2 regions of the Buttiauxella sp. 3AFRM03 genome follow, and region 2 is predicted to be linked to the other one. Evidence: predicted binding sites of a transcription regulator. Region 2 holds the regulator's gene; the other holds the start of a gene.
The links. The regulator ArgR, encoded in region 2, controls arginine synthesis, uptake and breakdown. The targets are predictions, from matches to a motif close to ANTGAATAAAAATACANT.
Positions count from the first base shown of each region.

Region 1: a site for ArgR is predicted at 1,638-1,655, ahead of argC (N-acetyl-gamma-glutamyl-phosphate reductase). Genes of this name have one in related genera too.

Region 1 covers NZ_CP033076.1:2,863,203-2,878,844, reverse strand. Annotated here, with positions in the region: gene ppc (phosphoenolpyruvate carboxylase) at 1-200, opposite strand, end outside; gene argE (acetylornithine deacetylase) at 439-1,590, opposite strand; gene argC (N-acetyl-gamma-glutamyl-phosphate reductase) at 1,774-2,778, shown strand; gene argB (acetylglutamate kinase) at 2,791-3,567, shown strand; gene D8682_RS14895 (argininosuccinate synthase) at 3,586-4,803, shown strand; gene argH (argininosuccinate lyase) at 4,961-6,334, shown strand; gene oxyR (DNA-binding transcriptional regulator OxyR) at 6,602-7,528, shown strand; gene sthA (Si-specific NAD(P)(+) transhydrogenase) at 7,502-8,902, opposite strand; gene fabR (HTH-type transcriptional repressor FabR) at 9,096-9,740, shown strand; gene D8682_RS14870 (YijD family membrane protein) at 9,755-10,111, shown strand; gene trmA (tRNA (uridine(54)-C5)-methyltransferase TrmA) at 10,156-11,256, opposite strand; cobalamin riboswitch at 11,366-11,557, shown strand; gene btuB (TonB-dependent vitamin B12 receptor BtuB) at 11,626-13,497, shown strand; gene murI (glutamate racemase) at 13,442-14,308, shown strand; rRNA gene D8682_RS14850 (16S ribosomal RNA) at 14,709-15,642, shown strand, end outside.
Region 2 covers NZ_CP033076.1:3,491,330-3,506,971, reverse strand. Annotated here, with positions in the region: gene zapE (cell division protein ZapE) at 1-714, opposite strand, end outside; gene zapG (Z-ring associated protein ZapG) at 895-1,296, shown strand; gene degQ (serine endoprotease DegQ) at 1,480-2,850, shown strand; gene degS (outer membrane-stress sensor serine endopeptidase DegS) at 2,937-4,004, shown strand; gene mdh (malate dehydrogenase) at 4,069-5,007, opposite strand; gene argR (transcriptional regulator ArgR) at 5,441-5,911, shown strand; gene yhcN (peroxide/acid stress response protein YhcN) at 6,295-6,558, shown strand; gene yhcN (peroxide/acid stress response protein YhcN) at 6,674-6,940, shown strand; gene D8682_RS17845 (hypothetical protein) at 7,009-7,281, opposite strand; gene D8682_RS17840 (NAD-dependent succinate-semialdehyde dehydrogenase) at 7,323-8,777, opposite strand; gene aaeB (p-hydroxybenzoic acid efflux pump subunit AaeB) at 8,851-10,812, opposite strand; gene aaeA (p-hydroxybenzoic acid efflux pump subunit AaeA) at 10,825-11,757, opposite strand; gene aaeX (p-hydroxybenzoic acid efflux pump operon protein AaeX) at 11,765-11,968, opposite strand; gene aaeR (HTH-type transcriptional activator AaeR) at 12,128-13,075, shown strand; gene tldD (metalloprotease TldD) at 13,093-14,538, opposite strand; gene yhdP (AsmA2 domain-containing protein YhdP) at 14,623-15,642, opposite strand, start outside.

The DNA.
Region 1 (15,642 bases), 630 kb from region 2:
TCGTCATTAGACAGGTTCTGTAACGTGGTGAGCAACTCTTGACGGTTCGCTTCATTGCCCGCTCGTGACGATTTCGACAACTTACGGATTGTTTCTACCCGGTCAAGGATGTTTTCACCTAATGCATCTTTGATGGTATCCCCGAGCAACTTGCCGAGCATACTGACATTACTTCGCAAAGCGGAATATTGTTCGTTCATTGTAGTCCCACACACCCCATCTTTTTATGTAACTTAATTTCACCCGTGAAGGTTCAACACCGTCTTTATAAAGCCACGTAAGTTATCATTCGTCAATTGCTACGAAATCGTTTCAGCAAACGAATAAATGGCGCTAATTCATGAAATTTAATTACTAACTTCGTGGATAAGCGTTTCTTATGAGGATCCGCTAAAAAGCAGCTGAAAAAGGGGGCAAAACCCCCTGAATCGCTATTTTTCAATGCCAGCAAAAATGATGCACAACCTGTGTAATGAGTTTGCGAGTTGGCTCGATAAACCGTGTTTCGAGGTATTCGTCCGGCTGGTGTGCCTGGTTTATAGAACCTGGTCCCAGAACCAGCGTCGGGCAAATGGTCTGAATAAATGGCGCTTCGGTGCAGTAGTTCACCACTTCTGTTTGCGCGCCTAATAACTTTTCGACCACTTGTACTAGCTGGTGGTCTTTGGCGCACTCATAGCCCGGAATCGGCGGGTGAAGTTCAGAAACCGTCAGGCGGCCTGGCCATTTCTGGCTTACCGGTTCCAGCGCTTCGTTAAGCAAACCGTTAAGATCATTTAACGTAAGGCCCGGAAGCGGGCGAATATCCATATGCAGTTCACAACAGGCACAAATACGGTTGGCGGCATCGCCACCGCTGATATGGCCGAGGTTTAGCGTTGGATACGGCACGGTGAAGGCATCGTGGTGATAACGCTCTTTCAGCGTGTTTTTCAGCGACATGATGTGGCCGATTGCGTCGTGCATCAGTTCGATAGCGTTCACGCCCCGAGCGGGATCGCTGGAGTGACCGGACTGGCCAAGAATGCGGATTGCGTTAGAGATATGGCCTTTGTGGGCGCGCACTGGCTGCAACGAAGTCGGCTCACCAATAATGGCGCAGTCCGGGCGTATGCTGGTGTTTTCAGAGAAATAGCGTGCGCCCGCCATAGTCGTTTCTTCATCGGCGGTTGCCAGAATATAGAGCGGCTTTTTAAGCGTCGTCACATCCACATCGCGCAGCGCATCGAGAATAAAGGCGAAGAAACCTTTCATATCGGCAGTGCCGAGGCCGTACAGTTTATTTTCATGTTCGGTCAGCGTGAACGGATCGCGTGTCCAGCGGCCATCGTCGAACGGAACGGTATCCGTGTGACCCGCCAGCAACAACCCACCGGCACCGGTACCGGTGCTCGCCAGCATATTGAATTTATTACGTGTACCTGGTACGGGTTGTATTTCGACATTAAAGCCAAGATCGCGGAACCAGCCCGCCAGCAAATTGATTAAAGACTGATTGCTCTGATCCAATGCACTGTCGGTAGCGCTGATGGAAGGGGTGGCGATCAATGCGCGGTAAATCTCGATAAAAGGAGGTAATTTCATCTTCACTGTTGACAGGCCTTAGCTCAGGTTGGTATACATAATCATGCAGTAATATTGAATAAAAATACATTATTACCTGCCGCGATGGAACCCCTGGTTCCGGTGGATTGAACCACGTCGTTGTACGTTGGGTGATGGCTTTCAGCTGACACCTTTAGCAGACACAACCTAAGAAGGTGTACAGCCGAGATGTTGAATACGCTGATTGTTGGTGCCAGCGGTTATGCAGGCGCAGAGCTTGTGACCTATTTGAATCGCCATCCTCATATGAACATAACCGCTTTGACGGTTTCAGCGCAAAGTAATGACGCAGGAAAATTGATATCTGATTTGCATCCGCAATTAAAAGGTATCGTGGACATGCCGTTACTGCCAATGTCGGATATCAGCGAATTTACCGATGGTGTGGATGTTGTTTTTCTTGCCACAGCCCATGAAGTCAGCCATGACCTGGCACCGCAGTTTCTTGCGAAAGGCTGCGTTGTCATTGACTTGTCCGGTGCATTCCGCGTCAACGATGCTAAGTTTTATCAACTCTATTACGGCTTTACGCATCAGCACCCTGAATTGCTGGAGCAGGCGGTTTATGGCCTCGCGGAATGGCAGAGCGACAGAATAAAAGAAACCAGTTTAATTTCTGTGCCTGGCTGCTATCCAACGGCCTCCCAACTGGCGTTAAAACCTCTGATTGAAGCGGGTTTGCTGGATTTAAACCAGTGGCCGGTGATTAACGCAACCAGCGGTGTGAGCGGTGCAGGGCGCAAAGCGGCGATCTCTAACAGTTTCTGCGAAGTGAGCCTGCAACCGTATGGCATTTTTAATCATCGCCATCATCCCGAAATTGTCACGCATCTCGGGACTCCAGTGATTTTCACTCCACACTTGGGCAATTTCCCGCGCGGGATTTTGGCGACCATTACTTGCCGCCTGAAAGCCGGGGTGACCCAGCAGCAAGTCGCCGAGGTGTTTAATCAGGCTTATCAAGATAAACCGTTAGTGCGCCTGTATGACAAAGGCGTGCCAGCACTGAAAAACGTGGTTGGCCTGCCGTTCTGCGATATTGGTTTCGCAGTGCAGGGCGAGCATCTGATTGTCGTCGCGACCGAAGATAACCTTCTGAAAGGCGCGTCGGCCCAGGCTGTGCAGTGCCTGAATATTCGTTTTGGCTTTGCCGAAACGCAGTCTCTTATTTAATCGGCTGGGTGAATGATGAATCCATTAATTATCAAATTAGGCGGCGTACTGCTGGATAGCGAAGAAGCGCTGGAGCGCTTGTTTACCGCGCTGGTGAACTATCGTCAGTCCCATCAACGTCCGCTGGTGATTGTTCACGGTGGTGGCTGTGTGGTTGATGAGCTGATGAAAAAGCTCTCCTTACCGGTGACCAAGAAAAACGGCCTGCGTGTTACGCCTGCTGACCAGATTGACATTATTACCGGTGCGCTGGCGGGTACGGCGAACAAAACGTTGTTGGCGTGGGCCAAAAAACATGACATCAATGGTGTCGGTCTTTGCCTCGGCGATGGCGACAGCGTCACGGTGACCAAACTCGATGAAGCATTGGGCCATGTCGGCCTTGCAAAGCCAGGTTCAGCTAAGCTGATTACCACGCTGCTGGATTCCGGTTTCCTGCCGATTGTTAGCTCTATTGGCGTTACCGCTGAAGGCGAGCTGATGAACGTCAATGCCGATCAGGCCGCTACGGCACTGGCTGCCACGCTCGGCGCGGATCTCATTCTGCTGTCAGACGTCAGCGGTATTCTGGATGGCAAAGGGCAACGTATTGCAGAAATGACGGCGGCAAAAGCCGAGCAGTTGATCGCTCAAGGCATTATTACCGACGGCATGATTGTTAAGGTTAACGCGGCGCTGGATGCAGCACGTACGCTGGGTCGCCCGGTGGATATTGCGTCATGGCGTCACGCGGAGCAGTTACCTTCTTTATTTAACGGCGTGGCCATTGGCACCCGTATTCTGGCTTAGTTTTGAAAGGATAAGACAATGCAAAATCACGGCATCAAAAAAATCGTTCTCGCTTATTCTGGCGGCCTTGATACTTCAGCCATCATTCCATGGCTGAAAGAAAACTACGGCGGCTGTGAAGTGGTCGCTTGTGTGGTGGATATCGGCCAGGATCGTGAAGACCTGAAAGGTGTTGAGCAAAAAGCACTGCGCTCTGGCGCAACTGAGTGTTATGTCGTTGATGCGCGTGAAGAATTCATCAGCGATTACGTCTATCCAGTATTGCAGACTGGCGCACTGTACGAAGGCAGCTACCTGCTGGGTACGTCTATGGCGCGTCCGCTGATTGCGAAAGCACTGGTTGATGTCGCCACTAAAGTGGGCGCCGATGCGCTGTGCCACGGTGCGACCGGCAAAGGTAACGACCAGGTCCGTTTCGAATCCACCTGGGCTGCACTGGCTCCACATCTGAAAGTGGTTGCGCCATGGCGTGAGTGGGATTTGCGTTCCCGTGAAGCGTTGCTGGATTACCTGAAAGAGCGTGATATTCCGACCACCGCGTCACTTGAGAAAATCTACAGCCGTGATGAAAACGCATGGCACATCTCCACTGAAGGCGGCGTGCTGGAAAGCCCATGGAATGCACCAAACAAAGATTGCTGGGTGTGGACTGTTGACCCTAAAGAAGCGCCAGACCAGGCAGAGCAAGTGACGGTTACTGTTAAGCAAGGCAAAGTGGTTGCGGTTAACGGCGAAACCATGACGCCTTATCAGTGCCTGGAAACGCTGAATAAGATTGGCTCTAAACACGGCATTGGCCGTATCGATATCGTAGAAAACCGTCTGGTGGGGATTAAATCCCGTGGCTGCTACGAAACCCCAGGAGGCACCATTATGATGGCGGCACTGCGTGGTGTTGAGCAGTTGGTTCTGGATCGCGATAGCTTCAAATGGCGTGAGCAACTGGGCCTGGAAATGTCTTACGTGGTTTACGATGGCCGTTGGTTCGCGCCGTTGCGTAAATCTTTGCAGGCATCTGCTGAATCGCTGGCAGCAGAAGTGAACGGCGAAGTGGTGCTGGAGCTGTATAAAGGCCAGGTTACCGCGACGCAGAAAAAATCTCCTGACAGCCTGTACAGCGAAGAGTTCGCGACCTTTGGTGAAGACGAAGTGTATGACCATAGCCATGCGGGCGGCTTTATCCGTCTGTTCTCGCTGTCGTCACGTATTCGTGCACTGAACGAACTGAAGAAGTAATCAATAGCCTCCCTCTCCTGGGGGAGAGGGCCGGGGTGAGGGCGTCTGTAGTCAAAATTTCCCCTCACCCTAACCCTCTCCCTTAGGAGAGGGGATCAGAATGGTTTAACTCTTCTCATTCAGAGAAGGGAACAAAAGAATTTAATGGAGCATCAATATGGCACTTTGGGGTGGACGTTTTACTCAGGCAGCAGATCAGCGGTTCAAATCGTTCAATGACTCATTACGTTTTGACTACCGACTGGCTGAGCAAGACATTGTCGGTTCTGTCGCCTGGTCCAAAGCGCTGGTTACCGTTGGTGTTCTGACCGTTGCTGAACAACAGGAGCTTGAGCAAGCGCTTAATTTCCTGCTTGAAGAAGTTCAGGCGAATCCGCAAGCCATTCTTGAGAGCGATGCGGAAGATATTCATAGCTGGGTGGAAGGGAAGCTCATCGATAAAGTTGGTGCGCTTGGTAAAAAACTCCACACGGGCCGTAGCCGTAATGACCAGGTCGCCACCGATCTTAAACTGTGGTGCAAAATGCAAATCAGCGAATTGCTGGGGGCGACTCGCCAATTGCAACAGGCGCTGATTGAAACCGCTGAAAACAACCAAGATGCCGTGATGCCGGGTTACACGCACTTGCAACGTGCGCAGCCAGTGACGTTTGCGCACTGGTGCCTGGCTTATGTTGAAATGCTGGCGCGTGACGAAAGCCGTTTACAGAGCACGCTCGAACGCCTGGACGTTAGCCCTTTGGGTAGCGGCGCACTGGCAGGCACGGCTTATGAAATCGACCGTGATCAACTGGCGGGCTGGTTAGGTTTTGCCTCGGCCACCCGTAACAGCCTCGATAGCGTGTCCGATCGTGACCACGTCCTGGAACTGCTTTCTGACGCGTCTATCGGCATGGTTCACTTATCGCGTTTTGCTGAAGACCTGATTTTCTTCAACACGGGTGAAGCGGGCTTTGTTGAGTTATCTGACCGCGTGACATCAGGTTCTTCCCTGATGCCGCAGAAGAAAAACCCAGATGCGCTGGAGCTTATTCGTGGCAAATGTGGCCGTGTGCAGGGTGCGCTGACTGGCATGATGATGACCCTGAAAGGTCTGCCGCTGGCGTACAACAAAGACATGCAGGAAGACAAAGAGGGCTTGTTTGACGCGCTTGATACCTGGCTCGATTGCCTGCATATGTCCGTGTTGGTGCTGGATGGCATTCAGGTGAAGCGCCCGCGTTGTAAAGAAGCTGCAGAGCAGGGTTATGCCAACGCAACTGAACTGGCTGATTACCTGGTCGCGAAAGGGGTTCCTTTCCGTGAAGCGCACCACATTGTGGGTGAGGCCGTAGTGGAAGCGATTCGTCAGGGCAAGGCGCTGGAAGCTTTGTCGCTCGCCGATTTGCAAAAATTCAGTGCGACGATTGGTGACGATGTTTACCCGATTCTGTCTTTGCAATCTTGCCTGGATAAACGTTCAGCCAAAGGCGGCGTGTCTCCGAAACAGGTAGCACAGGCGATTGTCGACGCGAAACAGCGTCTGGTTTAACGTTATCTGCAAGATAAGAAGAGCCTGGCCTTGTGCCGGGCTTGTTTGTTTATAAGGGATAAAAAAAGAGCGGACATAATGTCCGCTAAATGATTCACGTTGGCTTCAGTAGGTCATTCGGAGAACTGAGTTCTCACAACACATTCCAGAGTCGTAGATGGTTTGTGCTGTTGATGGCTATTATTGAACATCAATGGTTGATAGGGATAATCGTTCGTTGCTATGATTTCTATCGCCATGGTCTATCATGGCGCCGGAGGATAGAGAATGAATATTCGTGATCTTGAATACCTGGTGGCGTTATCTGAACATCGTCACTTTCGCCGGGCAGCGGATGCCTGCCACGTCAGTCAGCCAACGCTGAGCGGCCAGATTCGTAAACTTGAAGATGAGCTCGGCGTAATGTTGCTTGAGCGCACTAGCCGAAAAGTATTGTTCACTCAGGCAGGTTTACTGCTGGTGGATCAGGCGCGTACTGTGCTGCGCGAAGTTAAAGTCCTGAAAGAGATGGCGAGCCAACAAGGCGAAGCGATGTCCGGGCCGCTACACATTGGTTTGATCCCAACCGTTGGGCCTTATCTGCTGCCGCAGATTATCCCGATGCTGCATAAAACTTTCCCCAAACTAGAAATGTATCTTCACGAAGCGCAAACCCATCAACTGCTTGCGCAGCTTGATAGCGGCAAGCTTGATTGTGCGATTCTGGCTTTGGTGAAAGAGAGCGAAGCGTTTATTGAAGTACCGTTATTCGACGAGCCGATGATGCTGGCGATTTATCAGGATCACCCATGGGCCGAGCGCGATCGCGTCCCGTTGTCTGATTTAGCGGGTGAAAAGCTGCTGATGCTGGAAGACGGGCATTGTCTGCGCGATCAGGCGCTGGGTTTCTGTTTTGAAGCGGGTGCAGACGAAGATACGCATTTCCGTGCAACTAGCCTTGAAACGCTGCGTAACATGGTTGCGGCAGGCAGTGGAATTACATTATTACCTGCGCTGGCCGTGCCGAATGAGCGTTGCCGTGATGGTGTCGTCTATCTGCCATGTTATAAACCAGAACCGCGCCGGACTATCGGCCTGGTTTATCGTCCGGGTTCTCCGCTGCGTGGTCGCTATGAGCAACTCGCAGAGGCCATCCGTACACACATGGATGGCCATTTTGAGCCAGCGTTAAAACAAGCGGTTCAAGCCGTTTAGTGCCGCAACCCGATAGGCTTCCGCCATGGTCGGGTAGTTGAAGGTGGTGTTAACAAAGTACTCAATCGTGTTGCCGCCACCTTTCTGCTCCATAATCGCCTGGCCGATGTGAATAATTTCAGCCGCGCGCTCACCGAAGCAGTGAATACCTAAAATCTCTTTTGTCTCGCGATGGAAGAGAATTTTTAGCGTACCCACGTTCATGCCAACAATTTGTGCACGAGCCAGGTGCTTGAACTGAGCCCGTCCTACTTCGTACGGCACTTTCATCGAGGTCAATTGCTGTTCGGTTTTGCCGACGGAGCTGATTTCCGGAATGGTATAAATACCGGTCGGAATATCTTCAATCAGATGAGCAGTTGCTTCGCCTTTGACCATCGCTTGCGCGGCAATTCGCCCCTGATCGTAGGCCGCAGATGCCAGGCTTGGATAACCAATCACATCGCCCACGGCATAAATATGCGGCTGTGCAGTCTGGTACATGCTGTTGACCTTCAACAGACCACGGCCATCCGCTTCCAGCCCGACATTTTCCAGTGACAATGAATCGGTATTACCGGTGCGTCCGTTGGCATAAAGCAGGCAGTCAGCTTTCACTTTTTTGCCTGATTTCAACGAGACAATTACACCATCTTCCACACCTTCGATTTTCTCGAACTCTTCGTTGTGGCGAATAACGACACCGCTATTCCAGAAGTGATAAGAGAGCGAATCGGACATCTCTTGATCGAGAAACGCCAGCAGGCGATCGCGGGTGTTAATCAAATCAACCTTAACGTTCATGCCACGGAAAATCGACGCATACTCGCAACCAATTACCCCAGCACCATAAATAATGACGTGGCGTGGTTCGTGGTGCAGGTTAAGAATGGAATCGCTGTCGTACACGCGTGGGTGGCTGAAATCGACTTCTGGTGGACGATAAGGGCGTGAACCACAGGCGATAATAAATTTATCGGCGGTGATCATTTCTACCGAGCCATCGTGGCATTCCAGCGAGATGGTGTGTTCATCTACAAAACGTGCATCGCCCTGCAGCATCTCGCAGCGGTTGCGCTCGTAGAAGCTCTGGCGCATGCGAGTTTGTTGGTTAATAACGCTGTCGGCGTGATTAAGAATGTCGGCGAAGGAAGAACGGAGAAGATGGGTGTGGTCGCTGTATAAAGGGTTTTGATTAAATTCGATAATGCGGCTGACGGCGTGGCGGAGGGCTTTCGAGGGGATGGTTCCCCAGTGGGTACAACCGCCACCCACATTATGGTAGCGCTCGACGACAGCTACCCTTGCTCCAAGTTTCACCAGCCCCATTGCAGCGCCTTCGCCGCCAGGACCGGAACCAATTACTATTGCGTCATAATCGTAGGTGTGTGACATGGTAAGGCTTACCTGTTCTTATACATAAAAGCAACACGATGGTAACATCAACGCCGGGATAACCCAATTGTCGTTGTGCTTTTTACTGCGTAACGCGAGGAGGGTCGCGTAAACAATCATTCACAATCCTGTATAAAAGCAGTTAAGTTATTCTCTGGTATAGTGCGGGCTCGATTTAAGGGATTCAGGCAACATGATGGGTGTAAGAGCGCAACAAAAAGAAAAAACCAGGCGTTCTCTGGTGGAAGCCGCGTTTAGCCAGTTAAGTGCTGAACGAAGTTTTGCCAGCCTGAGTTTGCGCGAGGTCGCTCGTGAGGCTGGTATTGCGCCAACATCGTTTTATCGCCATTTCCGTGACGTTGATGAGCTTGGGCTGACAATGGTCGACGAGAGTGGACTGATGCTGCGCCAGTTAATGCGCCAGGCCCGCCAAAGAATTGCCAAAGGAGGAAGCGTAATTCGTACCTCCGTCTCAACATTTATGGAATTTATCGGTAATAATCCCAACGCGTTCCGTTTGCTTTTACGTGAGCGTTCTGGAACGTCAGCCGCATTTCGTGCCGCCGTCGCGCGTGAAATTCAGCACTTTATTGCGGAACTTGCTGATTATCTGGAACTCGAAAATCGTATGTCGCGCAGCTTTACTGAAGCGCAGGCAGAAGCGATGGTGACGATTGTTTTTAGTGCTGGTGCCGAAGCGTTAGACGTCGATGCCGATCAGCGTCGTCAGCTTGAAGAGCGTCTGGTACTTCAGTTGCGCATGATTTCCAAAGGTGCGTATTACTGGTATCGCCGGGAGCAAGAAAAAATGGCATTGGCTCAAATATCTGAAGAGTGAATGAAGGAAGGGCAATGAAACAGTTACAAGATAGAGGTACGCTCGGGTTAGCGTTTATTGCAGGCCTTGCGATCAACGGAACGTTTGCCGCAGTGTTCAGCTCGGTTGTGCCGTTTTCCATTTTTCCAATTATCGCGCTGGTGCTGACGGTGTACTGTTTGCATCAACGCTACCAAAACCGCACGATGCCGGTGGGTTTGCCAAGTATCGCAGCGGCTTGTTTCGTGTTGGGCGTGTTGCTGTATAGCGCAGTGGTACGCGCTGAATATCCAGCTATTGGCTCCAACTTCTTGCCAGCGGTTCTTTCGGTCGCATTGTTGTTCTGGATTGGTATTAAAATCCGCGCACGTAAATCCCAGGTGACGGAATAGCAGCCTGCTCTAAAACAAAAACGGACGCCGAGGCGTCCGTTTTGCTATTTGCGTGTTAGCCACACACCGCATTCCATATGGTGCGTGTACGGGAATTGGTCAAATAGCGCCAGCCGTGACACGTTATGGGTTTCGCTTAATGTTTCCAGGTTCTCGCAAAGGGTTTGCGGGTTGCAGGAGATATAAAGGATGCGCGGATACGCCTGCACCATTTTCACGGTGTCAGCATCCAGACCACTGCGTGGTGGATCGACGAAAATGGTTTCGCACTGGTAGCTTTTCAGGTCGATACCTTTCAGGCGGTTAAACTCGCGCACGCCATTCATCGCCTGGGTAAAATCTTCCGCGGCCATACGAATGATTTGCACGTTTTCAATTTCATTCGCTTCAATATTGTATTGCGCGGCAGCAACAGACGGCTTGGCGATTTCAGTTGCCAGCACGCGATTAAAGTTGCGAGCCAGTGCCAGCGAGAAGTTACCGTTACCGCAATACAGTTCCAGCAGATCGCCTTTTGAACCGTGCGTGGCATCCAGCGCCCATTCCAGCATATGAACATTCATCGCCGCGTTGGGTTGCGTGAAACTGTTTTCCACCTGGCGATAAATCATCTCTTTACCGGCAACAGTCAAACGCTCATCGATGAAATCCTGATCCAGCTCGATTTTGGTTTTGGTCGCACGGCCAATTAAATGAACATTGAAACCCTGAGCCCGCAGATTGTCGCGCAGTGCTTCAGCGTGTTGCTGCCACTCTTCACCCAATTTCCGGTGGTAAAGCATCGAGACAACCGCCTGGTTGCTCATCGTCGTCAGATAATCAATCTGGAAGAGTTTGTGGCGCAGGGCGGGAATATCACGCACGCCGTCGAGCATCGCAGGCATCAACGCGTTGATAAGTGTGCTGGCTGCCGGGAAGGTGTTAACCCGGATGCGCTGCTTTGTCTCCTGGTCAAACATGATGTGGTACAGGTCGTCTTCATCATGCCAGATACGAAATTCAGCACGCATCCGATAGTGGCTGGTTGGCGAACGGAACACCTCCGGCGCTGGTGCTGCAAAAGGGGCCATCATGCTTTGCAAGCGGGCGACTTTTTCGGCCAGTTGCGCGTCGTACTGTTCAATTGGGAGATGTTCGGGAGTCATGAGCTGCTACCTGTTAATAAAGTCAAACTACGCGGCGATTGTAGGGAATAGGTTGATGATGTCCAGTGCTGTTGCATTTTGATGTGTCTGGACAATCTTATTAACAAAATCGTAGCATAGCGCTTCCGGCCTTTTTACATGAGTTAAAAGGGAACCCAGTGCAACTCTGGGGCTGACGCGCAGCGGTAAGGAACGGTGGGATGAGCGCCAAGTGCAGACACTGCTAAACAAAGCGGGAAGTCATCATCCAGTAGTCACACACCTCCAAGCCCGAAGACCTGCCGGTATACGTCGCAATCTGCATAACTATCGCGTGCTATCGGTTATGTCTGCGGCATCCTTATTGGAAAGCGGATGCTTATTAAAATGATGGTAAAAAAACTTTCGCTGCTTACGGCTCTGTCCGTAACGGCTTTTTCAGGCTGGGCGCAAGACAGCAATTCTGACGATACTCTGGTGGTAACGGCCAACCGTTTTCAGCAACCCGTCAATACCGTTCTGGCGCCAACTGATATTGTGACCCGGGAAGAGATCGACCAATGGCAGGCAAAATCGATGAACGATGTCATGCGTCGTTTACCTGGCGTCGATATTGCTCAGTATGGTGGTCTTGGGCAGAGTTCTTCAATGTCTGTCCGTGGCACCAGCGCCAGCCATGTATTGGTGCTGGTGGATGGTATTCCGCTTGCCCGCCCTGGCATTTCCAACTCCTCGGATGTTAGCCAAATCCCGATTTCTTTAGTGCAGCGCGTGGAATACATTCGTGGCCCACGTTCCGCGGTTTACGGTTCTGGCGCGATTGGCGGCGTGGTTAACATCATCACGCAGAGCGATGAAGAAAAGTCGCAAATCAATGCGGGTGTGGGTTCGGATAGCTATCAGCAATATGATGGTTCCTGGCGCCAGCGTTTTGGCGATACGGTAGCGACAGTGTCTGGCTCATACGAAACCACTAAGGGTTTTAACGTTCAGCCGCATTCTACTTATAGCGGTGATAACGATAGAGATGGTTACCGTAGCAAAAGCTATTGGGCTGGCCTGGAGCATAAGTTTAGCGAGGAGTTTGACGGCTTCTTCCGTACTTATGGCTATTCCAACAACAGCGATTACGATTTAGGTGCGCCTCCTTATACTCCGGCGTATAGCGCAGACGAGCATCAACTCTATAACCAGAACTACGATGCGGGCCTGCGTTTCCATTCCGGGATCTACTCTTCGCAGCTGTTGGCGAGCTATCAAAAAGTGAAGGACTATAACTATAGCAGCGTGTATGGCCGCTATAACGACGGTACGACGCTCGACTATATGACCCAACGCAACGTCCAGTGGGGTAACAACTTTGTTGTCGGGAATGGCTCGATCAGCGCAGGTATTGATTGGCAGCAACAGCGTCTGACTTCTTCTGACACAGTCATGTCTGACAGTTATAACCGTGATAACACGGGCGTCTACTTGAGTGGTCAGCAGCAGTTTGGCGATGTGACCCTGGAAGCTTCAGGTCGTGAAGACCACGACGAGCAATTCGGTTGGCACGGTACATGGCAAACCGCGGCTGGATGGGAATTCGTTGAAGGGTATCGTGCGACAGTTTCTTATGGCACGGGCTTCCTTGCACCTTCCCTCGGGCAACAATATGGCTCCACGCGCTTTGGTATCGACTCCAATCCAAATCTGAAACCAGAAGAATCCAAACAATGGGAAGCTGGGCTTGAAGGATTAACAGGTCCTGTGGACTGGCGTTTGTCTGCTTATCACTACACGATTGAAAATCTGATTACCTACTACTCCGACCCGGTCACTTATGACGGGTCTTATGACAACATCAAATCTGCGACTATCAAAGGACTGGAATGGGTCGGTAGCGTGGATACTGGCATCTTTACTCATAAGCTAACGTTGCAGTATATGGATCCGCGTGATGACCAGAGTGATGAAGTGCTGGCTCGCCGCGCTAAGCGCCAGGCTAAGTACCAGCTCGACTGGGTGATGTTTAACGTGAATATGGATGTAGCGTGGCAGTATTACGGCAAACGCTACGACAACAACACCTCTGCTTATAACCCGACTCAGCAAATTTTGCCGAGTTATAGCACAGTTGATGTAGCGGCTTCATATCCGGTCACCTCTCATCTCACTGTTCGTGGTAGAATCGCCAACCTGTTCGATAAAGATTACGAGACGGTTTATGGCTATCAAACCCCAGGACGGGAATACTATCTCTCTGGCAGCTATACCTTCTAATACACGTCCCACCGTACTGGTTTTTGACTCCGGTGTCGGTGGGCTTTCTGTGTATGATGAAGTCCGGCAGCTTTTGCCTGACCTGCACTACATTTATGCTTTCGACAACGTAGCATTCCCCTACGGCGAGAAAAGCGAAGAGTTCATTGTTGAACGCGTAGTCGAAATTGTTACTGCGGTTCAGGAACGCTACCCACTCGCACTCGCCATCATCGCCTGTAATACGGCAAGTACCGTCTCACTTCCCGCTCTGCGTGAGAAATTCGCATTCCCTGTGGTGGGCGTCGTTCCTGCTATTAAGCCGGCAGCGCGTTTGACGACTAACGGCGTTGTAGGTTTGCTGGCGACTCGCGGCACTGTTCGCCGCCCTTATACTCACGAACTGGTCGCACGCTTTGCGTCGGAATGCAAAATCGAAATGCTCGGTTCGGCAGAGCTGGTGGAATTAGCGGAAGCCAAGCTGCATGGTCAGCCTGTAGATCTTGAGGAACTACGCAAGATTCTTCGTCCATGGCTGCGAATGAAGGAGCCGCCAGATACCGTGGTATTAGGTTGCACCCATTTCCCTCTATTAGAAGAAGAGTTGCTACAAGTCTTACCCGAAGGCACAAGGCTGATAGATTCCGGTGCTGCGATTGCTCGCCGTACTGTATGGCTTTTAGAGCATGAATCTCCGCATGCAGTATCTTCTGATGAGAATATTGCATTCTGTATGGGGCTGACTCCTGAGATTGCACAATTAACACCCGTTTTGCAGCGTTATGGCTTCCCAAGACTAGAAAAACTGGCTGTTCGTAGCAATTTTGAATAAAAAATCGACGGTTGAAATAAAAATTGAAAATAGGGGTTGTCAGCCTCCAGAAAATCCCTATACTGCGCCTCCACTGACACGGCACAACGGCTTACAAACCGGCCCGTCAGCCAGATGAAAAGCGAAAATAAACGCTTGACTCTGAAAGAGGAAAGCGTAATATACGCCACCTCGAGTTAGCAAGCGGAAGCGCGTAACTCACTGCTCTTTAACAATTTATCAGACAATCTGTGTGGGCACTCGCAGGATTGATATCTCAGATACCTTCGGGTATCAAAAAAATATCAAGTCTTGAAGAGTGACCAAGCAGTAATTCATTTAGTTGACTTGTTTAACTAAAGAAGTACTACGAAAGTTAATTTTTGAGCACCGCTTCACGAGTTGAAGCAAATCAAGCTTTTAATTGAAGAGTTTGATCATGGCTCAGATTGAACGCTGGCGGCAGGCCTAACACATGCAAGTCGAGCGGTAGCACAGGGAGCTTGCTCCTGGGTGACGAGCGGCGGACGGGTGAGTAATGTCTGGGAAACTGCCTGATGGAGGGGGATAACTACTGGAAACGGTAGCTAATACCGCATAACGTCTTCGGACCAAAGAGGGGGACCTTCGGGCCTCTTGCCATCAGATGTGCCCAGATGGGATTAGCTAGTAGGTGAGGTAATGGCTCACCTAGGCGACGATCCCTAGCTGGTCTGAGAGGATGACCAGCCACACTGGAACTGAGACACGGTCCAGACTCCTACGGGAGGCAGCAGTGGGGAATATTGCACAATGGGCGCAAGCCTGATGCAGCCATGCCGCGTGTATGAAGAAGGCCTTCGGGTTGTAAAGTACTTTCAGCGAGGAGGAAGGCGTTAAGGTTAATAACCTTGGCGATTGACGTTACTCGCAGAAGAAGCACCGGCTAACTCCGTGCCAGCAGCCGCGGTAATACGGAGGGTGCAAGCGTTAATCGGAATTACTGGGCGTAAAGCGCACGCAGGCGGTCTGTCAAGTCGGATGTGAAATCCCCGGGCTCAACCTGGGAACTGCATTCGAAACTGGCAGGCTAGAGTCTTGTAGAGGGGGGTAGAATTCCAGGTGTAGCGGTGAAATGCGTAGAGATCTGGAGGAATACCGGTGGCGAAGGCGGCCCCCTGGACAAAGACTGACGCTCAGGTGCGAAAGCGTGGGGAGCAAACAGGATTAGATACCCTGGTAGTCCACGCCGTAAACGATGTCGACTTGGAGGTTGTTCCCTTGAGGAGTGGCTTCCGGAGCTAACGCGTTAAGTCGACCGCCTGGGGAGTACGGCCGCAAGGTTAAAACTCAAATGAATTGACGGGGGCCCGCAC
Region 2 (15,642 bases):
GTAGAGTTTATCCATCTGCTGCGCGGTTTGGTCATTCAGCGGAGAAAGCCACAGGTGAGCCTGGGTCAGCGTTCTCAGGCGGTAATCAATGCCAGCATCCACGTTCATCACTTCGCAATGGCGTTTTATTGCCTCAATCGCAGGCAGAAAACGCGCACGCTGCAAGCCATTACGATACAGATCATCAGGGGGAATATTTGAAGTCGCCACAAGGGTAATCCCCCTGGCAAACAATGCCTGCATCAGTGAACCAAGCAACATTGCATCGGTGATATCTGAAACAAAAAACTCATCAAAACAGAGAATATCTGTCTCAGACTTAAACTTATCGGCTATCAATTCCAGAGGATCGGTTTGCCCTTGAAGCTCACCCAACTCTTCGTGAACCCGCAACATGAAGCGATGGAAGTGCAGCCGAAGCTTACGCTCGCCAGGTAGACTCTGAAAAAACATGTCCATTAGCCATGTTTTCCCGCGCCCTACGCCGCCCCACATATACAGCCCGCGAACCGGCTCCTGAGCCACTGAAGCACTACGTTTACCAAACAGTTTGCCAAGGAAGCTACTGCTTGCAGGGAGCGTCGGTGTTTGGCTGCTTAACGCCTGCCAGATTGCATCCAGCCGGGTTACGGCTTCATGCTGAACATCATCGGGTTGATAGCTGCCCTCAGTCAGAGCTTGTTGGTAGCGCGATGCGGGAGAGAGATTTTGCATGGTATTATGGTATTTCCTTAAAAATCGGATTGCCGTTTACTTAGTACTCAAAAAAGGACGGTTGTCGAAAAAAAGGCCGTTCTACCCTAAGCGATGCTGCGTCAGGATTCCACTTCTCTTAGGTTAACGGTTATAGTGGCTACATTACCCTACGGAAACACAAGACAACGGGAGAAGTTCATGACCTGGGAATATGCGCTAATTGGGTTAGTTGTTGGCATCATCGTTGGTGCAGTTGCTATGCGTTTTGGCAACCGCAAGCTGCGTCAGCAGCAGGCCATGCAGTACGAAATCGAGAAAAACAAAGCAGAACTTGAAGAGTATCGTGAAGAGTTAGTCAGTCATTTTGCCCGTAGCGCAGAGTTGCTGGATAACATGGCTCATGATTATCGCCAGCTTTATCAACATATGGCGAAAAGCTCCAGCAGCCTGTTGCCTGAAATGTCAGCCGAAGCGAACCCGTTCCGTAACCGCCTCGCTGAGTCAGAAGCCAGTAATGATCAAGCTCCGGTGCAGATGCCGCGTGACTATTCTGAAGGTGCGTCCGGTTTGCTGCGTACCGAGCGCGCAAAACGCGATTAATCACAAATGTAAAATTTATCCTTGGGGTGCAGCTTTCGCACCCCAATCTCTCCTCAGCGCAGCTATCATTTACTAGTATCTATTCACTCTATAACAACATTGTTACCCGGCTGATATTTCAATAATATCGGCGTGTTATCGGGTTATCCTTTTCCAGGTTCAGGTCACGAGAGCAAGCCATCAATGAAGAAACAAACACTGTTGTTGAGTGCCTTAGCGTTAAGTGTCGGACTGACGTTCGGTGTTGCATCGCAAGTGAATGCGTCGTTGCCTGCGCAGATTCCGGGTCAGCCAGCGTTGCCGAGTCTTGCGCCGATGCTGGAAAAAGTATTACCCGCAGTGGTTAGTGTTCAGGTTGAAGGAACGGCCGCTGCCCCGACTCAGAAAGTCCCTGAAGAATTTAAAAAGTTTTTTGGCGAGGATATGCCCCCTTCTGAAGCTCAACCATTTGAAGGGCTGGGTTCCGGCGTCATCATAAATGCTGAGAAAGGCTATGTGCTGACCAATAACCACGTCATTAATCACGCCGAAAAAATCAGCGTGCAGCTGAATGATGGACGTGAGTTTGATGCCAAATTGATTGGCGGCGATGATCAAAGTGATATTGCGCTGATTCAAATCCAGAAGGCGACCGGCCTGACGCAAATCGCGGTAGCGGACTCAGACAAACTGCGAGTGGGTGATTTTGCAGTTGCCGTGGGTAACCCATTCGGTCTGGGGCAAACAGCAACTTCCGGGATTGTTTCAGCACTGGGGCGCAGCGGTCTAAACCTCGAAGGACTGGAAAACTTTATCCAGACAGACGCCTCAATCAACCGAGGTAACTCCGGCGGTGCACTGCTGAATCTGAATGGCGAGCTCATTGGTATTAACACGGCAATCCTTGCGCCAAGTGGCGGTAGCGTCGGTATCGGCTTTGCTATTCCGAGTAATATGGCGCAAACCCTGGCGAAACAATTGATGGAGTTTGGCGAAATTAAGCGCGGCATGTTGGGCATTAAAGGCACAGAAATGAGTGCTGATATTGCCAAAGCATTTAATCTGACCACCCAGCGCGGCGCGTTCGTCAGCGAAGTATTGCCTCAATCGGGTTCAGATAAAGCAGGCGTAAAAGCCGGTGATGTAATTACCAGTCTGAATGGCAAAAATATCAGTAGTTTTGCCGAGCTACGTGCCAAAATCGCCACAACGGAGCCTGGAACGGTGGTGAAACTTGGCTTGCTGCGTGACGGAAAACCACTGGAAGTGAGCGTGACACTTGATAAAAGTACCGCATCCTCTGCCAACGCGGAACTGGTCATGCCTGCGTTGCAAGGTGCAACGTTGAGCGACGGTCAGTTAAAAGATGGCACTAAAGGCATCAAACTGGATAGCGTTGAAAAAGGCACACCAGCTGCGCAAGCCGGCTTGCACAAAGATGATTTTATCATTGGCGTTAATCGCGAGAAGGTCACAAGCATTGCCGAGATGCGTAAGGTGCTGGAAAGCAAACCAGACGTTATTGCGCTGCATATCGCACGCGGTGAAGAGAGTCTCTATCTGTTAGTGCGCTAATCTGCTCAGTAATCGGACATCGCGGTACGATGTCCGATTAACTCATGCTATTCTGCTTCCGGTTTATCATTGACTAACTCAAATACATGTTTCTGAAGATATTACGCTCGGTGGTGATTGGCCTGATTGTGGCGGGATTGTTGTTGGTAACGATGCCAACGCTTCGCCAGAAAATCATTCCCTTAGCGCCCTCGAACTTTGACAGTGCCGACGAAACGCCGCTGAGCTACAACTCAGCGGTGCGTCGTGCTGCGCCTGCTGTGGTCAACGTTTACAACCGCAGTGTCGGCAGCAATGCCAGTAACCAGTTACAAATTCGCACTCTCGGCTCTGGTGTCATCATGGATGAGCGCGGCTACATCATTACCAACAAACACGTCATTAATGATGCTGAGCAAATTATCGTTGCTCTGCAAGATGGTCGCGTTTTTGAAGCGTTACTTGTGGGTTCTGATAGCCTGACCGATTTGGCCGTGCTGAAAATTAATGCCACCAGCCTCCCGGTGATTCCAATCAACAATAAGCGCGTACCGCATATTGGTGATGTCGTCATGGCGATTGGTAACCCGTATAACCTCGGGCAGACCATTACACAGGGGATCATCAGTGCTACCGGTCGTATCGGCCTGAGCCCGTCCGGCCGCCAGTCGTTCCTGCAAACTGACGCTTCAATCAACCACGGTAACTCAGGCGGCGCATTGGTTAACTCGCTGGGCGAACTGATGGGTATCAACACCCTGTCGTTTGATAAAAGTAACGATGGTGAAACCCCTGAAGGTATTGGCTTCGCCATACCAACACAGCTCTCCACCAAAATCATGGATAAGCTGATTCGCGATGGCCGCGTGATTCGTGGCTACATTGGGATTGGCGGGCGCGAGATAACGCCATTACATGGCCCCGCAACCGGCATTGATCAGATTCAGGGAATTATCGTTAACGAAGTGACACCTGACGGCCCGGCGGCTAAAGCAGGTCTGCTGGTTAACGACGTGATTATCTCTGTGAACCACAAACCCGCAATTTCGGCTTTGGGCACCATGGATCAGGTGGCGGAGATTCGTCCAGGCTCTGTCATTCCAGTTGAAGTGATGCGTGAAGATAAGAAGCTGACGCTACAAGTCACGATTCAGGAATACCCCGCGACAAACTAATAAGTCGCAGGCGAAAAAAAACCGGAATCTACATTCCGGTTTTTTTATCTCTAAAGCTCAGGGTTTATTTGTTAACAAACTCTTCGCCAAGGGTAATATCTTTCTTCAGAGTATCAAGCATCCCTTCCAACGCCTGGTGCTCGAAAGCGCTCAGTTTGCCGTAAGATTTATGCTCTGCGATACCGTTTTTACCCAGCAGCAATGGCTGAGAGAAGAAACGAGCGTGTTCGCCATTCCCTTCAACGTACGCACATTCAACCACATTGCTTTCGCCTTGCAGCGCGCGAACCAGTGACAGACCAAAGCGCGCAGCTGCCTGGCCCATTGACAGGGTTGCAGATCCGCCACCCGCTTTAGCTTCTACAACTTCGGTCCCAGCATTCTGGATACGCTTAGTCAGGTCAGCAACTTCTTGCTCGGTGAAGCTAACACCAGGAATCTGCGACAGCAGTGGCAGAATGGTCACACCGGAGTGGCCGCCAATGACAGGAACTTCGATATCAGTCGGCTGTTTGCCTTTCAGTTCCGCAACAAAGGTGTTGGAGCGGATGATGTCAAGCGTGGTCACGCCAAACAGTTTGTTTTTGTCGTAAACACCTGCTTTTTTCAGCACTTCCGCAGCAATCGCAACGGTGGTATTCACTGGGTTTGTGATAATACCGATACAGGCTTTCGGGCAAGTTTTAGCAATCTGTTGAACCAGATTTTTCACGATTCCCGCGTTGACGTTAAACAGGTCTGAACGATCCATACCTGGTTTACGTGCCACACCCGCAGAGATCAGCACGACATCTGCACCAACCAGTGCAGGTGTTGCGTCTTCACCGCAGAAACCTTTGATTTTCACATCAGTAGGGATATGACTCAGATCGACTGCAACACCAGGGGTTACCGGTGCAATATCATACAGGGAGAGTTCTGAACCTGAAGGCAGTTGGGTCTTGAGTAGAAGGGCAAGCGCCTGGCCAATACCGCCTGCTGCGCCGAGGACTGCAACTTTCATCCTAAACTCCTTATTATGGTTAGCAAATAGGTGCCGTAACTCCATGCGGTGGCGACCATAATCCAGGGAAGGGGTAATTACAATCTTCCCGCTTTAGGATTGCGAGGTTGAGCATTCCTGAAACGTTACTGCTGCATTTACTCGCCGGGTGGAAACGACGCCTTAGCGCCCGGTCACAACCTGATGTTGTCACATCAACGGCGGTTACATTACCCCTCCATCCGCAGCAAAACAACATCATTTTGATAACATTTAGTTTACTTGGCATCTTATTTTAGAGTCGTGACGAAGGCATGTTTCTCGATAACAAAATTTGATAATATCCGCCTCTTTCATAACATTATTTCAGGCCTTCACCCAGCCAATAATTTGCATAATAATTCATTTAAATGCATAATAATGTTATCTTCGTTGACCTGAACATGGGTGATATATGCGTATTTCCTCAAAACAAGAAGAATTAGTCAAAGCGTTCAAAGCATTATTAAAAGAAGAGAAATTCAGTTCTCAAGGTGAAATCGTTCATGCTTTGCAAAATGATGGTTTCGAAAACATCAACCAATCCAAAGTCTCTCGTATGCTGACCAAGTTTGGTGCGGTGCGTACCCGCAACGCCAAAATGGAAATGGTGTACTGCTTACCAGCCGAGCTTGGCGTGCCAACAACGTCCAGCCCGCTGAAAAACCTGGTACTGGATATTGATTACAACGATGCCGTTGTTGTTATCCACACAAGCCCAGGGGCGGCACAGTTAATTGCACGTTTGCTGGATTCGTTAGGTAAAGCTGAAGGTATTTTGGGCACGATTGCTGGTGATGACACCATCTTTACCACCCCGGCAAGGGACTTCACTGTAAAAGAATTGTATGAAGCAATTTTGGTGTTGTTCGAACAAGAGCTGTAAGCATTACTTCCGTATTCCCGCTGTCAGTACGGCGGGAATAACACCTTCATAACAATCCCCTGGCTGTCATCGTTTATACGTAAATCCCCTTATTTAGGCTTTCCCCAAATCTAAACATCTCTCTCATCAGCCGGTTATGTGATGAATCGCACAAAAAGCCAATTCATGCCATCTCATTGTTTTTACTTATATTTAACAAAAAATCAGCAATAAAAGACTCATTTTAATAACTTTACGTAATATAAAAAGCCTCTATTATTGTAAAGTTTCATAGAGAATAATTAGCGTGGTATTAATTTTGTGGGTTATTAGTGTATACTTGATTTTGTGATGAGGGTCACGAAATAAAGGCCCCAATAAAAGAATACGACGAGGCGAAAATTATGAACATGAAATCAACTTTAGTTACCGCAAGCCTGCTCTCGATGCTGTCATTCGGCGCTTTTGCAGCGACATCTATTAATACCGAACAGGCACAAAACCGCCAGGCGATGGGTTCAGTGTCTGTCAGCCAGGTCGGTAGTGCTCCGATGGACATGCACCAGTTGCTGAATAAGAAAGCTGAAGAGCAAGGCGCTTCTTCTTACCGCATCATTGAAGCCCGTACTGGCGACCAATGGCATGCAACAGCAGAGCTGTACAAGTAACAGCCCGGTAGCAATAAGCAAAAGCAATACAACGATAATCCAGACAACGGCCCCAAGAACAATAAAGCAGTTTAGCCCTTCCGGTCGTTGAGAAAACCATTCAGGAGTAAAGATTATGAAAACCAAATTAACTATCGCAGCACTGAGCCTTTTCTCTGTTATCTCTTTTGGCGCTAACGCAGCCGCACATCAGGTAAACAGCGAACAAGCACAAAACATGCAATCTATGGGTAGCATTTCTGTCAGCCAGGTTGGCAGTGCACCAATGGATATGCGTCAGGAATTATCACAGAAAGCGACTAAAGAAGGTGCATCGGCATATCGCATTACCGAAGCACGTAGTGGCGATGCATGGCATGCCACCGCTGAACTGTATAAATAAACCCTCGTCGTCAAAACTGACGGCTTTGCCCCCGCTCGCGGGGGCTTTTTTATGCCCTAAAATCGTGATTAACCACGCACGTTAAAACGCAATTGCCCTTCCAGTTCCTCTTCTGCTTCGTCGAAAAGCAAAATCAACGCCCCGTAGCGCCGCCTTTGCATCTCCGGCAGGTGAACAAATTCTATTTCCACCGGGAGAGGTAAGATGCCTCCAACGACGACATCCCATAAACTATCGAGATCGTGAACCTGTTTTTTCTCAAGTTGAAATACCTGGATAAAGTGACGATAGAATCCCGGCTGATCTTCTATCTGACTAAAATCAAAGGTGTATTTTTTCATTACTTGCCACCTTAACCAGAGCGCTCTTATCTTTTGAGCTTCTACAGCCCGCCAATATGCAAGGTTTTGACTTCCAGAAACTCATCCAGGCCCAGTACCGAGCCTTCTCGCCCTAGTCCAGACTCTTTCACTCCGCCAAACGGCCCCAACTCAGTCGACACCGCACATTCGTTAATACCAATCATCCCACTTTCAAGTGCTTGCGAAACGCGGAATACACGCGATAGATTTTGAGTATAGAAGTATGCCGCCAAACCAAATGGCGTATTATTCGCCCGCTCAATAACTTCCCCTTCCGTTTTAAAACGGAAGCAAGCAGCGAGTGGCCCGAAGGTTTCTTCATGTGCCAGTTTCATTTCATCGCTGGCATCGACAATCACCGTGGGCTGCCAGAAGTTGCCCCCCAACGCATGGCTCTTACCTCCCACCAGCACTTTGCCACCTTGCGCGATAGCATCTTCGATATGCTCACGCACTTTATCGACTGCGGATTTTTCAATTAATGGCCCGACAACCACGCCCTCTTCCAGGCCGTTACCGACTTTCAGTGCCTTAACCGCATCGGCCAGTTTATTCACGAACTGGTCATAAACACCGTCCTGAATAAAGAAACGATTCACGCTAACGCAGACCTGGCCTGCATTACGGAATTTGTTAGCAATGGCCCCTTTCACTGCGTCGTCGATATCCGCGTCATCAAAGACGATATAAGGCGCATTACCGCCTAATTCCATCGACACTTTCTTCATGGTTTCCGCGGCGTTGCGCACTAATGTTTTGCCAACTGCCGTAGAACCGGTAAACGAAATTTTACGAACCGCGTGGCTCGCCATTATCGCGTCGCTAATTTCTTGCGTGTTCCCTGCGACGGCATTTAATACCCCATCAGGTACCCCGGCTTTTTTTGCCAGCGCCAGTAAGGCAAAGGCTGATAGTGGTGTGTTGTTAGCTGGTTTAATCACGCCAGTACAACCCGCAGCAAGCGCCGGGCCGAGTTTGCGTGTCAGCATCGCCATGGGGAAATTCCACGGAGTAATTGCCGCGACAACACCAATTGGCTCGCGGGTTGCCAGAATGCGTGATCCAGGTTTGGCTGGAGGGATGATTTCACCATTTGCCCGTTTGGCCTGCTCAGCGAACCACTGGATAAAACTTGCGGCGTACTCAACCTCACCTTCCGCCTCTTTCAGCGGCTTGCCTTGTTCGGTGGTCATTAAGCGCCCGAGCCAGGCTTTGTTCTCAATAATTAACTGGAACCAACGGTAGAGGATGGTTGAACGTTCTTTGGCGGTTTTTGCACGCCATGCAGGAAAAGCTTTAGCGGCTGCGGCAATCGCATCTTCAGCTTCCTTTTTGCCTGCTTTTGCGACTTTAGCGACAACTTCACCGGTGGCAGGATTGAGAACGTCGAAGGTTTCGTTCAGCTTGTGCCATTCACCATTGACCAGATAACCCGTGTTAAATAATTCACTATCCTGGAGTGCCTGATTTGTCATAATTTTCTCCCGTTATGAATTGCGCATCCAATAAGTATAGATACAAAAAAGCCGACGCAGGCGTCGGCTCGGGTTAGGCATTTATCAGGGCGTGCTGGTATTTATGCAACACATGCGCCAGCCGTTTCACCGGTTCGGTGACTTGTAGCGGCGCCTCCCAAACACGCAATTTCTCCTGGTAAATATCCAGCTCCTCCAATAATTGTTTGAAGTAGCGCTGTTTTTTATCATCACTTGATGCCGAAGTAAGCTTATCAGCCGTGTTTCGCAACTGGCGATGGAATGCTGAGAGATCATCATTCACCGGGATCGGTGCATCACGTAATCGCTGGTGCGCGATAATCAATGTCAGCGCCAGGCGGTAACGATCGATATCACCCGGGAACATATTGAGCAGTAAGAAAAGCTGCTGATAGAGCGCTGGCAGATGGTTTTCTTTACGGCGCGCTTTGTTGGTGGTCAGCGCAGAAACTGCCGCAGAAACAAATTGATTAAGCAGCGTGCGGCCCGTGCGCTCTTTTGAATTATCGCGGATAAGCAAGATAACCATCATCGCCAGGAAACAACCCACTATTTGCCCCAATGCGCTGTCCAAAAACGAGCTGAAATGAAACGTCATTGGGTTATCTAAAACGATAATATTGATGGTACTTGCCAATGCCCCCATCGACCCTAAGCGGCGCTTTTGTACTTCAATGCCCATAAAGAAACCCAGCAATGCAAGGCTGATGCACAGCAGCAACATACTTTGCTGAGTCGACGGAATCACCACTAAAAAATAGAACGCACCGAGCGGCAAAGCGGCAATGGTACCGTACAGAAAATCAATAGCCACCATGCGCGGATTGGGTAAACGCATCGCCAGCGAAGTCACAACGGCAATCATAACCATCGCACCGCTGCCCGATGTCCAGCCCGTCCATAACCAAAATAAGCAGCCAAGAATGCAGGAAATCGTGGTACGCCAGAAGTTTATCATCGCGTGATGCCCTTCTGCAGACTGCACTTTGATGACCACTTCCTGGGTCAAAACCTCTTCTTCCACCGCGCTAATACGGGTGTTGCTGATAACGCCACGTTTTAGCAACAGATAGCGGCTGAACGCGCCTACCCAACTGCTTATTGTGGCGGGTGTATTTTTATCGCCAGTGTATGAAATGGCTCTGCGGATAACTTTCACCTGCTTATGAACATCAGCAGCGGTTTCTACAGGTAACTCAAACAACATACGGAATTCAGGAGTCATATATTCCGGACGCGTGTTTTGAATCAGAAATGTTTCGCAAGCCTGGGTGATAAGCGTTAGCGAGAGCGAGTTGATCGCTTTCAGGCGGCGATTAGCACGATTCCAGCGTGAGGATTCAATATTGAGATTCCCGCGCATCCCTTCCAGAGCGGTAGTGCGGCGCACCAGGCCACTCCAGGCCTTATCAACTTCCTCTTTGTCACCATGAGCAATACACAACTGCATCAGGCGATAGTGGTCCACCAGCAGGTTATCCAGCTCACGATCAATTTCTTGCTTAATGGAACGCGGGGAAAAAATTAAATCGGCAAGAATCGCGCAAACAATACCAATCACAATCTCACTACACCGCTCGACCGCAAATTGTGGGGTGACAAGCGGGTTGGCTTGAATGGTGATAACAATGATTAACGCCGTGTAGCCAGAAAGCCCCCAGGCGTAGGAATTTTCAACTTTAACCAGCGAGGAAATCCAGGTACAAAAACCAGCCCAAATACAGCATACCAACAGCATCACAACAGGTGCACGAATCATTGAAGTGATGATTAACAGCGCGGCAATACAGCCAATAAAAGTACCGATGATACGCAGCATTCCGCGATAGCGAATCGCCCCTGAATAGGGTTCACCGCCAGCCGCAAACGCCGGGCCAGCCGCTACAATCGCCGCAGTTAGCACCGCCCAGCGCGGAGTTTCCAGTTGAAAATGGAAACCAACAAACACCGCCAACACGATGGCAAAAGCCAACTTGAAGGCAAAGCGTAAATGTAAGTGCGAGATGAAATACATGTCAGCCTATGCTTAGCCGAACTCACGCAAACGATGCATGAATTTAATGAATACCGAATCGTGGTTGATATCTCTGTCTTTATCGCCAGTCACAACAACCGTGGCCGTGGTTCCCGCCGGGAAAAGGTTAGCTTGCTGATCATCAAGACGAATTCTCACGGGCACACGCTGTGCCAGACGCACCCATTCCAGGTTTGAATCAACCGTCGCCATCCCTTTTGCATCTTTGGTACTGCTGGCGTTAGTCACCCCGGCAGAAATGCTATCAACCGTGCCGCGTAATACGCGATTACTGCCCAGTGGCGTGATTTGTACCCGGAAACCTGGGCGAATACCGTCAAGCTTGGTCTCTTCCATGTAGGCCAGAATGTAGAAACTACCCTGTTTTACCAACGCTACCGCCGTGGAACCACGGGTAATAAACTCGCCAGAGTAGACATTCAGGTTGGTTATCCAACCATCAGCAGGCGCGCGGATAATCGTGCGTTGCAAATCCAATGCAGCCAAATCACGGGTTGCTTCGGATTTTGCTAATTGATGCAGAACGGTTTGTAGCACGTTGTTAGATTGGTCAATTTCTTCCCGTGACATCGCCTGGGTGCCCAGTGAATTACGACGCCCAGCTTCACGGCGTTTCTCCCCGGCCAAAACTTGGTAATAAGCGACATCGGCCTGGGCTTGCTCCAGGGCTTTCTGATAACGTGGCTGATCGATGGTGAAGAGAATCTGATCTTTCTTTACCAGTTGGTTGTCATGGACTTTAACGTCAGTGATTAAACCCGATACGTCCGGAGCAATCGCGACAACATCTGCGGTGAAGCGGGCATCACGCGTCCACGGGGATTCGGTATAAAACACCCAGGCACGGAAGATAGCGATGAAAGCCAGCAGCACCAAAATCAGTGTGATGGCCGTGCGGGTCATTTTTCTTGTAAGTGCTTTCACATCAACCTCAAACAAACAGGCGCGAGATTAGATAAAACAGGCAGCAATAAAGCGCTGTATTAAATAATGCCGGGTGCCAGACAAAATCATAAATTCCCGTCGGAGTCAGCAGACGGCGAACCAACCAGAACAGCGCCAGCGAAAGAATTAGCTCGAAGAATATCGGCGGAAAAGAAAGACCGAATATCACGATAACGGGAAATAGACTCATGTTAACCTTGCAGAAAATTCGGAAGACACCAACCCAGGAGCTGCCAGAAATGTTGCGCTAACGACTGATACGGGTGGTGTTAGTAATAATATATTAACGTAATTGTTAGCGGGTTATCTATAATGTGTGATCTAAATCACTTTTAAGCCAGAGTGAACAATGGAAAGACTTAAACGCATGTCGGTGTTTGCCAAAGTGGTCGAGCTTGGCTCTTTTACCGCAACGGCCAGGCAGCTGGAAATGAGCGTATCGTCCATCAGCCAAACCGTTTCCAAACTTGAAGATGAGTTACAGGTAAAGCTGTTAAACCGCAGCACGCGTAGCATCGGGCTGACTGAGGCCGGTAAAATCTACTACCTCGGCTGCCGCAAGATGCTGCACGAAGCGCAAGAGGTGCATGAGCAACTCTACGCTTTTAACAACACGCCAATTGGTACGCTGCGTATCGGCAGTTCTTCAACTATGGCACAAAATGTCCTTGCCTCCATGACCGCCGAGATGCTCAAAGAGTACCCCGAGTTAACGGTTAATCTGGTGACAGGCATTCCCGCGCCCGACCTGATCGCTGATGGTCTGGACGTAGTGATTCGTGTAGGTGCTTTACAGGATTCCAGTCTGTTCTCGACGCGGCTCGGATCGATGCCTATGGTGATTTGCGCCGCCAAAAGTTATCTCCAGCAAAATGGCACGCCGGAAAAGCCGGCCGATCTTGCCAGTCACTCGTGGCTGGAATACAGCATTCGTCCACATAATGAATTCGAGTTGATAGCACCTGAAGGGCTGACGACGCGGATGATCCCGCAAGGGCGCTTCGTGACCAATGATCCCATGACATTAAGTCGCTGGCTAAAAGTGGGGGCTGGTATCGCTTATGTCCCGTTGATGTGGGTGATCGATGAGATCAATGACGGAACGCTTGAGATCTTACTGCCGAGTTATCAATCCGACCCGCGCCCGGTATACGCGTTGTATACGGAAAAAGATAAGTTGCCGTTGAAAGTACAGGTCTGCATTAACTACCTGACTGAATATTTCGTGAAGGTTTCGCACCTCTATCAAGGGGTACGAGATAAGAAAGGACGTGCGATAGAAAACAGCCGGGAGTAAACCCGGCTGTCATTGTTTTACGCTGTGCCGCCAACCGTCAGGTTATCGACTTTGAGCGTTGGCTGGCCGACACCGACAGGCAGGCTCTGCCCCTCTTTGCCGCAGACACCGACACCGTTATCCAGCGCCAGATCGTTACCGACCATAGAAATCTGCTGCATAGTTTCAATACCGGAACCAATCAGCGTTGCGCCTTTCACTGGTTTGGTCACTTTGCCATTTTCGATGAGATACGCTTCAGAAGTTGAGAACACAAACTTGCCGGAGGTGATATCCACTTGCCCGCCGCCAAAGTTCGGAGCGTAGATCCCGTATTCAACCGATTCGATAATCTCTTGTGGAGTCGATTTTCCCGCCAGCATGTAGGTATTGGTCATGCGTGGCATCGGCAGGTGCGCGTAAGATTCACGACGGCCATTACCGGTTGGCGCAACGCCCATCAGACGAGCATTGAGTTTGTCCTGCATGTAGCCTTTCAGCACACCGTTTTCGATCAATACGTTGTATTGGCCAGGAACACCTTCATCGTCAATTGCAACAGAGCCACGGCGGTTCGCCATGGTGCCGTCATCGACAACAGTACACAATTCTGAAGCAACCAATTGGCCTATCTGGCCACTGAACACGGAAGTACCACGACGGTTAAAATCACCTTCAAGACCGTGCCCCACCGCTTCATGCAGCAAAACACCTGGCCAGCCCGCGCCAAGCACTACCGGGAACATGCCTGCTGGTGCTGCCACCGCAGAAAGGGTCACTAAAGCCATACGCACTGCTTCTTTCGCCCAGGCATCTGCACGAACTTCACCATCAACGGTTTCGAGGAAATATTCATAACCGAAACGACCGCCGCCGCCACTTGAGCCGCGCTCGCGTTTGCCGTTATCTTCAACCTGAACGCTGACAGACAAGCGCACTAGCGGGCGAACGTCAGCCGCCAGAGTCCCGTCAGTTGCCGCGACCAGAATCAATTCATAAACGCCCGTCAGGCTGGCAGTCACTTCCTGGACGCGGGCGTCTGCCGCACGGGCAACGCTATCAACGCGTTTCAGGATGTCGAGTTTCTCTTCACGCGTCATGCTTTGCAGAGGGTCGGCACTGGTATAGAGCGCGCTATGCTGCACGGCACCTAATGTTTGAACCCGGCCATTCCCTTTTTCCTGCACGATGCTTCGTGCGGCATGAGCACTTTGTTCCAGCGCCAACAAGCTGACCTGGTCGGCATAGGCAAAACCGGTTTTCTCGCCGCTCACGGCGCGCACGCCAACACCCTGATCGATGTTGTAAGAACCATCTTTAATGATGCGATCTTCCAGCACCCAGGATTCGTGATAACTGGACTGGAAATAGAGATCTCCGTAGTCGAGTCGGCGCTCGGACAATTGTCCCAAAATGGAAAACAGATCTTGATGGGTTAAGCCATTCGCAGACAGCAACTGCTCACTTACCAGGTTCAGACTCATCGTTTCGCTACTCTTTTTACAAACAAGTTGGGTGCCCTAAAGGCATATCTATTGAGCTTGCGGCAATTAACCGCGCACGTCAAATCACTTAGCCTCTTTCAGCCTTGGCTGGCGGAGCACTTCATTGATTTGCGGTTTATCGACCGATCCTGTGATGTGGTAGCGCAGTACAGATATTTTGCTCCATAGCGGCCCTAACACTTTGCTGGCGGCGAATACCGCAGCACCGATGATTGGGTTCACCACGAATGCCGTTGCCACGCCGACGGTGGCAGAAATTTCTGGTGCAATAACAGCTTCAACGTCAAGTCGACGCTGAACTAAATCGACCGAGCCTTTCATGCCAATATCGGCTTCCAGTCCGTCCACCAGCGTATCATCGCTGTTCAGAACCCCGTCTTTAATCCAGGCGGTACTACGGATGGAATCAAAGTAGAAACCTTCACCAAAGGTGTCGCTGAAGTCGAAACGCAGTTTACGCATCAACGCATCGACACTGACTAAACGCAGCAATTGTCCGGCGTGGCCAGTACCCAGATCAGCAATTTGCCCTTTGCCTAATTTGATATGAAGAATACCGTTTAATGAGGCAAGCTGCGGCTGCCACGGTTTATCACGCCAGTGTAAATCATAGTCTGCATCAAACGATGAGCCTTGAATCGGTGTTTTGACGCCAAAGAAGTTGGTCGCAGCATCAAGTTTTTTGCCGTGTAGTTTGCCTTTTAAAGACGTGCGTTCTTCTGCCGGGTTATTCACCCACACACCGCTGGCGGTAAGCTTTGCAAATCCGGCATCGATTAACCCGTTTTCCAGTTGTAGCGTGTTTCCTTTGACGGCGAAATCACCGTCAATACGGCCATATTTTTGCCCCCAAAGCCAACACTCGCCACAGCGAAGTTGTAAATCAGGCCATTCACGGAAATCAATCGCTTCATTGCCTTCCAACGGTGAAGCACTGGTCGATTTGGCTTTGCTATTACCCCAGTCAGGGTTGAAATAGAGATACTTGATTGCTGCACGCCACGGTGCATTGTTTTGTATCGTCAACGAGCCATTCACTTCACGCCCCTGCGCTTCGACGCGCGTGCCATTCGTAATGGCCTG